DNA from 3 places in the Marinobacter sp. DUT-1 genome. Region 3 is predicted to be linked to each of the others. Evidence: predicted binding sites of a transcription regulator. Region 3 holds the regulator's gene; each other region holds the start of a gene.
What was found. The regulator LexA, encoded in region 3, represses DNA repair genes until DNA is damaged. The targets are predictions, from matches to a motif close to CTGTNTNNNNANACAG.
Positions count from the first base shown of each region.

Region 1: the regulator LexA is predicted to act here: its motif matches at 1,891-1,906, upstream of recA (recombinase RecA).
Region 2: the regulator LexA is predicted to act here: its motif matches at 2,530-2,545, upstream of recN (DNA repair protein RecN).

Region 1 is NZ_JBNRLS010000004.1:159,250-163,461, forward strand. Features, by position in the region: gene ACQUTG_RS13915 (PilZ domain-containing protein) at 1-246, shown strand, start outside; gene ACQUTG_RS13920 (flavodoxin family protein) at 259-720, opposite strand; gene recA (recombinase RecA) at 747-1,793, opposite strand; gene pncC (nicotinamide-nucleotide amidase) at 1,970-2,509, opposite strand; gene mutS (DNA mismatch repair protein MutS) at 2,577-4,212, shown strand, end outside.
Region 2 is NZ_JBNRLS010000001.1:736,840-741,051, forward strand. Features, by position in the region: gene dnaK (molecular chaperone DnaK) at 1-1,633, opposite strand, end outside; gene grpE (nucleotide exchange factor GrpE) at 1,751-2,329, opposite strand; gene recN (DNA repair protein RecN) at 2,609-4,212, shown strand, end outside.
Region 3 is NZ_JBNRLS010000002.1:869,056-873,267, reverse strand. Features, by position in the region: gene ACQUTG_RS09630 (gamma-glutamyl-gamma-aminobutyrate hydrolase family protein) at 1-131, opposite strand, end outside; gene ACQUTG_RS09625 (amidoligase family protein) at 124-1,125, opposite strand; gene lexA (transcriptional repressor LexA) at 1,324-1,932, shown strand; gene ACQUTG_RS09615 (cell division inhibitor SulA) at 1,979-2,470, shown strand; gene ACQUTG_RS09610 (hypothetical protein) at 2,504-2,764, opposite strand; gene ACQUTG_RS09605 (DUF6586 family protein) at 2,816-3,328, opposite strand; gene ACQUTG_RS09600 (DUF1329 domain-containing protein) at 3,525-4,212, shown strand, end outside.

The DNA of each region.
Region 1 (4,212 bases), on a different contig from region 3:
CGCTACGGCATGGCGGTGCTATGCCCCCGGCCAATGGCTCCCGGCGCGCGACTGTTTCTCGACCTGCAGGGGAAATACATCAGTGAGTCGCGGGTCGACGCACGGGTGGTGGATTGCCAGCCGTTCCAGGCCGGATACCGGGTCAGCGTCCAGTTCAGTTATTGCCTTAACAAAAAAGGCTATTCACGGGCCATGGACAACGCCCTGTCCCGCATCGAAGGCTTCTACAACCGGCTCGCCGGCTAACCGGACGGTGCCCTAGATCAGCCCCGCATCCAGGCTGGCCGCCACGTACATGCCCAGCTCTCGGCACTGCTCCTCGAATTCATCCCGGTATTCCCCGCGACAGATCAGTGGATCCTGGACGAGTTTCCAGCGCAGGCCCGTGGTAATACTCTCGATGGCGCGATGGGTGCCGGTGCCGTCGTGGCCGGCGCGGATGTAATAGGCAAAGGGCAAGCCCTGGGTTTTCTCGATACAGGGATAGTAACTGCGGTCAAAAAAGTCTTTCAACGCGCCACTCATGTAGCCCAGATTCTCAGTGGTACCCAGGATGATGGCGTCACAGGCGAGGATGTCATCGGGACCGGCCTCCAGCGGTGGTTTGACCACCACTTCGACCGCCTCGATGTCTTCGTGGCGGGCGCCGTTCTCGACAGCGTCCCGTAAACGGAGGGTATTCGGGGAAGGTGTGTGGGCAACAATGAGCAGTCGCTTCATGGCATCCTCCCCCGACAAACGGAACCTTAGAGCAGTTCCCCGTTGGCTTCCGCCGGCGCTTCAGCGGCCGCTTCTTTCTTTTCCGGCTTGGGCATCAGCTTGTCCCGGACCTTGGCCTCGATCTCGTTGGCAATATCCATATTCTCCTCCAGGAACTTGCAGGCATTCGCCTTGCCCTGGCCGATCTTGTCGCCGTTGTAGGAATACCAGGCACCGGACTTGTCCACGAAGCCTTCCTTGACGCCCATATCCAGCACTTCGGCCATGTGGTAGATACCCTTGCCGTACATGATCTGGAACTCGGCTTGCTTGAACGGCGGCGATACCTTGTTCTTCACGACCTTGACGCGGGTCTCGTTACCGACCACTTCATCGCCCTCTTTCACGGAGCCGATGCGGCGGATGTCCAGGCGCACGGAGGAGTAGAATTTCAGGGCATTACCGCCGGTCGTGGTTTCCGGGGAACCGAACATGACGCCGATCTTCATGCGGATCTGGTTGATGAAGATCATCAGGCAGTTGGCGTGCTTCACGTTACCCGTCAGTTTCCGCAGCGCCTGGGACATCAGTCGCGCCTGCAGGCCAACGTGGCTGTCGCCCATTTCCCCCTCGATTTCCGCTTTCGGCGTCAGGGCCGCTACGGAGTCAACGATGATGACGTCAACGGCGTTGGAGCGGACCAGCATGTCCGCGATTTCCAGGGCCTGTTCCCCGGTGTCCGGCTGGGACACCAGCAGGTCGTCGACGTTGACACCCAGTTTTTCGGCATAGACCGGATCCAGGGCATGCTCGGCATCCACAAAGGCACAGGTTTTGCCGGCCTTCTGGGCTTCAGCAATCACCTGCAGGGTGAGCGTGGTCTTACCCGAACTCTCCGGACCGTAGATCTCGCAGATTCGACCGTAAGGAAGACCACCAATACCCAGAGCCACGTCCAGCCCCAGGGAGCCGGTAGACACCGCAGGAATGGCTTCACGGGGTTGATCCCCCATCTTCATGACGGCGCCCTTGCCGAACTGGCGCTCAATCTGGCTCAGTGCTGCGCTAAGTGCTTTCTTGCGGTTGTCTTCCATCGGTGCAAAACCCCTTGTCGACTGGGCTGCCAAGTCATTCCAAGGTATTGGCAGCGGAATCCGGAAGGGAAACCGCTGTGTTCATCCAGCAGATTCCCTGTATATTTGAACAGTATTAAAACACAAGCGAACGGGGAGACCAACCCCTCATCCCGTGAACCTGATCAAGAAAATTGTCACGCCCCCTCAAGGAAGCTGGTAACTGCCTGCAATGCAAACAAAACCGACTGTCGGCGCACCTCATCCCGGTCACCGTCGAAGTGTTTGACCACGGCCTCGGTCTGGTCCTGACCGCTGCCCCAGGCAAACCAGACCGTCCCCACCGGCTTGTCGGGACTGCCACCACCCGGGCCTGCCACACCGCTGATCGCCACGGCCACATCCACCCCGGCAGCCTGAACGGCTCCGGCCACCATCTGGCGGACAACCGGCTCACTGACAGCGCCATGCTGCTCCAGAGTTTCCGCCGACACCCCGAGCAGGGCCTGTTTGGCGCCGTTGCTGTAAGTCACCAGACCAGCCATCACATAGGCGGAGGAACCCGGGCGATCGGTGAGCACCTTGGCCACCCAGCCGCCGGTACAGCTCTCTGCCGTAGCAATGGTGCGTCCCTGCTCCTTCAACAGTTCGCCCAGGCGATCGCCGGCCTGTTCGAGTTCCTGATCGCTTGCCACTATGATCCGCTCCTTCCATAAGTGGGGATACAAACCCTTCATTTCATCGCCGCCGTTATTTTCTTACAATTCACGGCTTCATCCAAAAGCAAGGCAACCGGACCCATCCATGTCAGTAGCCCAGACCGATCTCTCCAAGCACACCCCGATGATGCAGCAGTACCTGAAAATCAAGGGCGAGCATCCCAATGAGCTGGTGTTCTACCGCATGGGGGATTTCTACGAGCTGTTCTATGAAGACGCCCGGAAGGCCGCTGAATTCCTGGACATCACCCTGACCGCCCGCGGCCAGTCCGGTGGCAACCCGATTCCCATGGCCGGTGTGCCGTTTCATTCTGCCGAGAGTTACATTGCCCGTCTGGTCCGGGCGGGTCAATCCATCGCCATCTGTGAACAGATTGGCGATCCGGCGACCAGCAAGGGACCGGTGGAGCGGCAGGTGGTCCGGATCGTCACGCCCGGTACACTGAGCGACGATGCCTTTCTCGAGGATCGGCGCGACAACCTGCTGGTGGCCATCTACAGCCACCGGGAGCAGTTCGGGTTTGCCTCCCTGGATATTTCCAGCGGGCGTTTTGCGGTCTCGGAACTGGACGGGCTGGAAGCACTCCAGGGCGAGCTGCAACGCCTTCGCCCGGCGGAAATCCTGATCAGCGAGGACTTTCCCTACGGCGAGATCCTCGAAGGTTTCACCGGCATCCGACGACAGGGTCCCTGGCTGTTCGAAGGGGACACGGCACACCGGGTGATTACCCAGCAGCTGCAGGTTCGCGACCTCACCGGTTTCGGCTGTGAAGACCTGCACCTGGCCATCTGCGCCGCCGGGTGCCTGCTGCAATACGCGAAAGAAACCCAGCGTACCGCCCTGCCCCACATCCGCAAACTGACCCGGGAGCGCCGGGAAGAGGCGGTGATCCTCGACGCCACCAGCCGCCGCAACCTGGAAATCGACACCAACTTGATGGGCGGCCACCAGCATACCCTGGCCTGGGTGATGGACCGCTCCGCCACCGCCATGGGGGGCCGCGAGCTGCGCCGCTGGCTGAACCGCCCCCTCCGGGACGTGGACGTGGTCCGCCAGCGTCAGCAGGCGGTCTCTGCCCTGCTCGACGGCTTCCATTACGAACCGGTCCATGACCTGCTCAAGCAGGTGGGCGACATTGAACGGGTGCTGGCCCGGGTGGCGCTGAGATCTGCACGCCCCAGGGACCTGGCACGACTCCGGGATGCTTTCCAGACCCTGCCGGAACTCCAGGAATCCCTGAAACCGGTGAACTCCCACCACGTGGTCAAGCTGGCCACCATCATCGGTGAGTATCCGGAGCTGGCCGACCTGCTGGAACGGGCCGTCATCGACAATCCACCGGTGGTGATCCGGGACGGCGGCGTTATCCGGGAAGGCTTTGACGAGGAACTGGACGAACTGCGCAACATCAGCGAAAACGCTGGCCAGTACCTGCTGGATGTGGAGACCCGGGAAAAGGAACGCACCGGCATCAGCACTCTGAAAGTGGGTTACAACCGGGTTCATGGGTACTACATCGAGATCAGCCGGGCGCAATCGGACCAGGCACCGGCGGACTACATCCGCCGGCAGACCCTGAAAAACGCCGAGCGTTTCATCACCCCGGAACTGAAGGAATTCGAGGACAAGGCCCTGAGCGCCAAGAGCCGGGCACTGGCTCGGGAAAAGGCGCTGTACGATGAGGTCCTCGAAAGCGTCGCCGAGCAGCTGGCGCCGCTGC
Region 2 (4,212 bases), on a different contig from region 3:
CGTGAACCATGGCATCACCCTGGTTGCGGACCTGGACCAGTTCCTCGAACTTGCGATCTTCCTCGGCGTTGGCCTCGGCGTCCTGCACCATCTTCTCGATCTCGTCATCGTTCAGACCCGAAGAGGCCTTGATCACGATGGACTGCTCTTTGCCGGTGGCCTTGTCCTTCGCGGACACGTTCAGGATGCCGTTGGCGTCGATGTCGAAGGTTACTTCGATCTGCGGCACACCGCGTGGCGCCGGCGGGATGTCCGCCAGGTCGAAACGGCCCAGAGACTTGTTCCCGGACGCCTGCTTGCGCTCACCCTGCACTACATGGATGGTCACGGCAGTCTGGTTGTCTTCCGCTGTGGAGAAGGTCTGCGACTTCTTGGTCGGGATGGTGGTGTTCTTCTCGATCAGCGGAGTTGCCACGCCACCCATGGTTTCGATACCCAGGGTCAGCGGGGTTACGTCCAGCAGCAGAACGTCTTTCACATCGCCGGAGAGCACAGCCGCCTGGATAGCAGCACCCATGGCCACGGCTTCGTCCGGGTTAACGTCCTTGCGTGCTTCTTTGCCGAAGAATTCCTTCACCTTTTCCTGTACCAGCGGCATACGGGTCTGACCACCGACCAGGATAACCTCGTCAACCTCACTGGCATTCATGCCAGCGTCCTTCAGGGCCACCTTACAGGGCTCCAGGCTGCGCTGGACCAGGTCTTCGACCAGGGATTCCAGCTTGGCGCGGGTCAGCTTCACATTCATATGCTTGGGACCGGACGCGTCTGCAGTGATGTACGGCAGGTTCACGTCGGTCTGCTGGCTGCTGGACAGCTCGATCTTGGCCTTCTCGCCAGCTTCCTTCAGACGCTGCATCGCCAGGGAATCCCCGCGCAGGTCGATGCCGCTGTCCTTCTTGAACTGATCCGCCAGGTATTCGATCACTTTCAGGTCGAAGTCTTCACCACCCAGGAAGGTGTCACCGTTGGTGGCCAGCACTTCGAACTGGTGCTCACCGTCCACGTCGGCGATTTCAATGATGGACAGGTCAAAGGTACCACCACCCAGGTCATACACTGCGACAGTGCGGTCGCCGCTCTTCTTGTCCAGGCCATAGGCCAGGGCAGCGGCGGTCGGCTCGTTGATGATCCGCTTCACTTCCAGACCGGCGATCTTGCCGGCGTCCTTGGTGGCCTGGCGCTGGCTATCGTTGAAGTAGGCCGGCACGGTGATAACCGCTTCGGTTACCTTCTCGCCCAGGTAGTCTTCTGCAGTTTTCTTCATCTTCTTCAGAACTTCTGCGGACACCTGCGGCGGCGCCATCTTCTGGCCCTTCACTTCAACCCAGGCGTCGCCATTGTCGGCCTTGGTGATCTTGTAGGGCACCATCTTGATGTCTTTCTGAACCACGTCGTCTTCAAAGCGACGACCGATCAGACGCTTGATGGCGTACAGGGTGTTGTTCGGGTTGGTTACCGCCTGACGCTTGGCAGACTGACCAACCAGGGTTTCGCCATCTTCGGTGTAGGCAATGATGGACGGGGTGGTGCGATCACCCTCGGCGTTCTCGATTACCTTTACCTTGTCGCCATCCATGATGGCCACACAGGAGTTTGTGGTTCCCAGGTCGATACCAATAATCTTGCTCATCGAATCACTCCAAATCTTCTGAATGCTTTCCCGGAGTATGTCGCCCCCGGCTTCTCGCTATTTACTCGCTATATTGGCGCTTTAATCGGCTTTTCAAGCCCGCCGGCGAATTTTTCGTTACTCGGCCTTGGCAACGATAACCATCGCCGGGCGCACCACACGGCCGTTCAACAGATAGCCCTTCTGCACCACGTTGACCACGCTGTTGGGCTCGGCGTCCGGCGCCGGCACCATGGACATGGCCTCATGCTGCTGCGGATCGAACGGCTCACCCACCGGGTTCAGCTGCTCGACATTGAACTTCGCCAGGCTCTTCATGAACAGATCGAGAGTCATTTCCACACCCTCGCGGATGGAAGCCACCAGTTCACCGGACTGCTCCTGGCCCTCGGTGCTTTCCACCGCCTTCTCCAGGCTGTCAGCCACCGGCAGCAGTTCCTTCACGAACTTCTCGAGGGCGAACTTGTGGGCTTTCTCCACATCGATCTCGGAGCGGCGACGCACGTTCTGCATTTCCGCCTGGGTGCGCAGCATCTGGTCCTTGAGCTCCTGGACCTGGGCGTTGAGGGCATCCACTTCGGAAACCTCCTCGCCTTCCGGAGCTGTCTCCCCGGCTGCCTGCGCTTCCTCGGCGGCCGCCTCGGTCGCTTCCTTCAATTCCTCTGCCTGTTCGTTGCGGTTCTCGTCGGTGCTCATGACTTCTCCTGCTAGATCTACAGCGGCCTGACAACACGGCCGATTGAAATGTGCTCCCGGCCGAAGCGAGCCGGAAAACTGTATTTGCGAACGGATATGGGGCCCGCTTGTCCGGTTTCAACCATTTCCCTCCGTATTCGTGAAGAAAATCCCGCCACTCCGTTTGCAAACAGGAAAAACCCTGTATATATTCACAGTCACTGTATGTAAAACCAGTACTTCATGAAAGCACCGCCGAGCACTCAACAACGGATTCTGAATCGGGAGCGGAGGTTATCCATGCTCACACAACTTACGGTTTCCAATTACGCCATTGCCGAACGAGTGGAACTCCAGTTCAACAAGGGCATGACGGCACTGACCGGGGAGACCGGCGCGGGCAAATCCATCGTCCTTGATGCCCTCGGGCTTGCCATGGGCGGCCGCGCCGATGCCGGGGCCGTCCGTCATGGCGCCAAGCGGGCGGATATTACCGCCACCTTCGACGTCAGCGACATTCCCGAGGCGGTGGAGTGGCTGGACCAGCACGAACTGGACGATGACAACGACTGCATCCTGCGGCGGGTAATCAGCAAGGACGGCCGCTCCCGGGCTTACATCAACGGCCAGCCCTGCCCTTTGGCACACCTGAAGGAACTGGGCGGTCTGTTGATGGATATCCACAGCCAGCACCAGCATCAGTCCCTGTTGCGCAAGGAAACCCACCGCAAACTGCTCGACGAGTTCGCCGGCCTCGAAACCCTGGCCGCCGATACCCGCGCTGCCTGGAAAGCCTGGTACCTGACCCGCCAGCGCCTGACCGAACGGCAACAGAACGCCGATGAGGCGGAAGCCCGACTGCAACTGCTGCGCTACCAGGTGGAAGAGCTGGACCGGCTGGCCCTCGAAGACGACGAACAGGAAGCCCTGGAGCAGGAACAGGCCCAGCTGAGTCAAGCGGATTCAGTACTGCACAGCAGCCACCAGGCCGCCCTGCTCTGTACCGAGGAGGAGACCAGTGCCTCGGACCTGATCCGCCAGGCCCTGCAGCAACTGGAGCAGCTACCAGTCGAGGTGCCCGCCCTGGCGGACACCATCCAGATGCTGAACGAAGCCCAGATCCAGGTTTCAGAAGCCGGCGACAACCTGCGCCGGTTCGTGGAGGATTACGAAGCAGACCCTGCCCGGCTTGCCGAAGTGGAGGAGCGCCTGAGCGCCATCTACCAGATGGCCCGCAAGCACCGAATCACCCCGGAAGAGTTGCCGGAACTGCACGAGCGCCTGAGCAGCGAGCTGGCCGAACTGGACGGCGGCGCAGGCAGCCTTGAACAACTGGAAGCAGAACTGGAGAAGCAACGTGCCAGCTTTGATGAACTGGCCAGCCAGCTCACCGAAGCCCGGCAGCGAGCTGCCGTGGAGCTCGACCAGCGTATTGCCGAGGAGCTGGCGCAGCTGAGCATGCCGTCAGTACAGTTCGTCACTCACCTGAACCGCAACAACGATGAGCAGCCAGCTCCCCACGGCATGGAAGACATCGAGTTCCTGGTCAGCGCCAACCCGGGTCAGCCGGCACGATCCCTGGCGAAGGTCGCCTCCGGCGGGGAACTGTCCCGGATCAGCCTCGCGATCCAGGTGGTAGTGGCCCAGACGTCTACCACACCCACGCTGGTGTTCGACGAAGTGGACGTCGGCATCGGTGGCGGCACCGCCGAGGTGGTCGGCAAGCTACTGCGGACCCTCGGCACCAACGGCCAGGTGCTGTGCGTAACCCATCTGCCGCAGGTGGCGGCGCAGTGCCATCAACACCTGTTTGTCAGCAAATTTACGGAAAAAGACGCGACCTTCTCGAAAATCGAGGCACTCGATGACAAGGGAAGGATCAGTGAAGTGGCGAGAATGCTGGG
Region 3 (4,212 bases):
TAATGGGTTCGGGCACCATGCATCCGCAGCGCAAGGCTGATCAGACGATGGGCCAGGCTGCGTCGGGCCGGCCCACTGATGCCGATGGTGACCCCCGGGATTTCCGGGGCTTCCTGTAATGCGTCAGACATAACCCTTGGTACGCAGCCACTGGTCTGTGGTTTCCTGCCAGCTGTGGGTCAGGTTGTGGAAACTGAACTTCCGGCTGTCCCGGAACAACCCCCTCAGTTCCGCCAGGTCATCGGCCCGGTTGGCAATCTGTTCCAGAATGACCCAGTCGTTCCACACGCTGGAGAAATGCCATTCCGGGTTGTCGATGTCGCAATCCGGTAGCCGGTAATGCAGGGTGGGGCGACTCTTGATGCGCGGGTCCCGCACGTACTCGACAAGCAGGTCGGCGTCCAGGTGTGAGAACAGCGGGAGCAGGTCCAGGGCCCGGTTTCGGGTCGGATTGAACTCCAGGTAGTCCCGCATCAGCTGTGTCTGGTCGGGGGCGTAGCTATCCGCCATCAGCTCGTCGGTGTAACGGGAGGCCCAGGGTTCAATGTAGGTGGTGAACTTCCGGCTGATGTCGAGCTGGTGCCTGGCCTTGAGCCAGTCATACAGGGCCGCGAAGGCCTGCAGATAGCGGACGATCGTTGCCGGTTGGAGATCCGGCAGTTCGGGGTTGAGCTGCAGACCGAAGGCAAAATAAATCGCCTCCCGGCTTCCCAGGGCGCCGAGCAGGTGGAGCTCATCCACCAGGGTTTCGACATCCTGCAGGCGGGACAGGGGAATCGGCGGCGTCACGATTTCCAGTGGAACCACACGCTCGGCCGCAGCATCAATCACATCCATGGCCTGGCCTCCCAGCTCGCGGATGGAGCTGGGCAGGCGTTCATCTGCCAGGTCCAGCCCCTTGATCGGATCCGAATCCAGCTCGATCGTGAAAGGGCCCAGTAGGGTATCAATCCTCGTGACATACCGCGAGATGGTTGTGGCAGGCGCATCCAGCAGGCGGGATGCATGATCCACGAGTACTTCATAGCCCAGGCCGGACAGCTCCACCTCGACGCCAACGCGGCGCTCCTCGCCTTCGCTGTTGAGCCGCACCTCCGGTAACGTGCAGGTACTGGTTTGTGACATCGGGCTCCCCGAGTCTGCATGTAGGATTTTTCTCACCATAACACATCCCCTGGCTGTCAACGGGTTACGCCGGCGACAGAAAATCGGTGGGCGGGCTTTACACTGGATAAAACACTGTATATAGTCAATTTACTGTATAAAAAAACAGGCGTGTCCGTCAGGGGCGGGCCTGTCACCTGGACTGACCGGAGTAACGGAATGAAGCTGACTGCCAGGCAACAACAGGTACTGGATATTATCCGGCGCTACGTCGACGAGACCGGCTACCCACCCACCCGGGCGGAAATCGCGGCGGAGCTGGGCTTTCGCTCTGCCAACGCGGCAGAGGAGCACCTGAGGGCGCTGGCCCGTAAGGGTGCGATCGAAATGGTGCCCGGTGCCAGCCGCGGTATTCGCTTGCCGGAGGCGGAGGAGGATCCGGGCCTGCCGGTGATCGGTCAGGTGGCAGCCGGTAGTCCGATCCTGGCCCAGGAGCATATCGAGGATCACTGTACTCTGCAGCCCGATTTCTTCTCGCCGTCGGCAGACTACCTGCTGCGCGTGCGCGGTATGAGTATGAAGGACATTGGCATCCTCGATGGCGATCTGCTGGCGGTTCACCGCACCCAGGATGTACACAACGGCCAAGTGGTCGTGGCACGGGTCGGGGAAGAAGTGACCGTAAAGCGTTTCCGGAAGGATGGAACCAAGGTGTACCTGATTGCCGAGAACGACGAATTCGAGCCCATCGAAGTGGATCTGACCGAGCAGGAACTGTTTATCGAAGGCCTGGGCGTGGGTGTCATACGCCGCTCCGACCTCCACTGAGCCGGGCCAGCCACAGCCAATCGATAAAAGAACAAGCGGGTGACTTATGGAACAACTGAGCTTCAATCAGAATCTGGCCTATCAGCAAGGCGTCCTGTCCCATTCCGAACCGGCGTCAGATGTTCCCGGGCGACGGGCGGTCATTCGCACCCGCCGCAGTCTCGAGCCCCGTCCAGCGGAAGTTGCCGGTAACGTGACCGAGATTATCCTGCCCCAGGGGCAGGTGGAGAACTTCCAGTTGCTACTGCCGATGCTGACCCAGCTCAACCAGGAAAAGCGCTGGTTGGCCTGGATTGATCCGCCACAGGAGCTGGTCAGCAAGTGGCAGAAGATGCATGGCATTGTCACGGGGGAATTGCTGGTACTGCGTTCGACGCCTGAGCTGCCGGCCCAGCAGTTGGCCGAGCGGGCACTCAGGGCCGGTACCTGCCACGCTGTTGTGATGTGGACCTGTAAGCTCGGCCGCTCCGCACTGGAATCGCTCCAGAACGCATCGGCCGAGGGTAACAGTCACGGGGTGGTGCTTCGCCAGCGTTGAGGCTTGGGGCGGGCCGGGGCGCCCGCCGCCAGATCAGTGCAGGGTGTAGGAGGGCTGCGGGTCGACTGCCTCGACCTCTTCCTCTTCCCAGTCAATGTCATGGGTGATGTCGCCCACAGCTTCAATGCCCGCGGCGATCATGGCCTTGGCGACATTCATGTCACGATCTTCCATCATTTCCCGGGCTTCCTGCGAGAACGAGATTTTGACCAGTGGCGCACCGTCGTCGTCGATCCGACGCAGCGCATAGTCGCCGTTGCTCAATTGTACAATTTCAAAAAACGATGGTGACATTCAGTAAACCTGTCTGTTATTGAGATCCGGAATCCAGCGTCGGGCGGTTATTCACCACTCGCTGTGCTGTTCTTCCAGATCGTCTGCAAAATGTTTGAGTGCGCCCAGGGTTCTAAGCAATCCGGCAGCTGACCTGTCTGGCCCGGTTTCCGCTGAAACCGCGATGACGTTGTCATCCGTTATGGTTTTCCGGGTCGCCGGCGGACGACTCTGGCTCTGTTCCAGCTGATCCAGGTGATTCCACCAGCTACCAGGCTCTGATGACAGATTACGCAACCGGTACACTTCGTTGGCCTCCGCGCCAATCAGTGCCGCCAGTTCCTCCAGGGTCTCCGGCTCGGCATTTCGTTCCTGGTAAAGCCGGGCGATCATCACCAGCAACAATCTCCGGCTGCGGAGTACCAGCTCTGTTGCACCCTGGATCGCCGCTTCCCGTCTGAGCGCTTGCTCCGCTTCCGGTGCCGGCTGCCCGTTGGCTGCCAATGCCGGCAGATCAAGCTGCCCAAGTAGCGTCTTGGCCAGAAACAGTTTTTGTGAGACCAGCGAATGCCATTGCGAGGCCATGGAGTACCTGCGATTTCGGATTGGGAAGATCTGGCAGATTGTTAAGAGAGTGATTGTACCATTTCTGTGCAACGATTTCTGCACCTGTCTCATGATTCCCCGTGCCGTCACAAGAAAATACAAACATTCACTTGAAACGATCGTTTGAATTTGGCAAAAAGCAGCCCGTCTTATGGAACTGCTGGAGATGTCAGGTATGCGAAGCCACATTGTCGCGGGTGCAGCGGCGGTACTGTTCGGATTATCCGGGCAGGCACTGGCCAAGGTAAGTCCGGCGGAAGCCGAGAGGCTTGAAAATGAGTTGACCCCGGTGGGTGCCGAGCGCGGCGCCAATGCGGCAGGGACCATTCCGGAGTGGACCGGAGGGCTGAACACGCCACCGGCGAGCTGGCGCCAGGGGGAGATCGAAACCAATCCGTTCCCCGACGACAAGCCGTTGTTCGTGATTACCCGGGACAACCTGGATCTGTACCGGGACAAGTTGTCCGACGGTCATATCCGGATGATCGAACAATACGGTCCGGATTTTTTCATACCGGTGTATCAGAGCCGTCGTAGCGCAGCCTTTCCGGAGCATGTTTACGACAAGTCCATCGAGAACGCCACCGCTGCCGAGCTGTTGGATAACGGCAACGGGGTCCGGGGCACCATCATGACCAGCCCGTTCCCGATTCCGAAGAACGGGCTCGAGGTGATCTGGAACCATATCCTTCGCTACCGTGGCACGGAGATCTCGTTCCGCAGTGCCTCGGCCACGCCGCAGACTGACGGTTCCTACCATCCCGTTGTCAATGAATACGATTATTTCTTCGCATACAGCCGCAAAGGGGCGGAGCTGGAAGAAATCGATAACAAGATCTTCTATCTGAAAACAAACACCATTT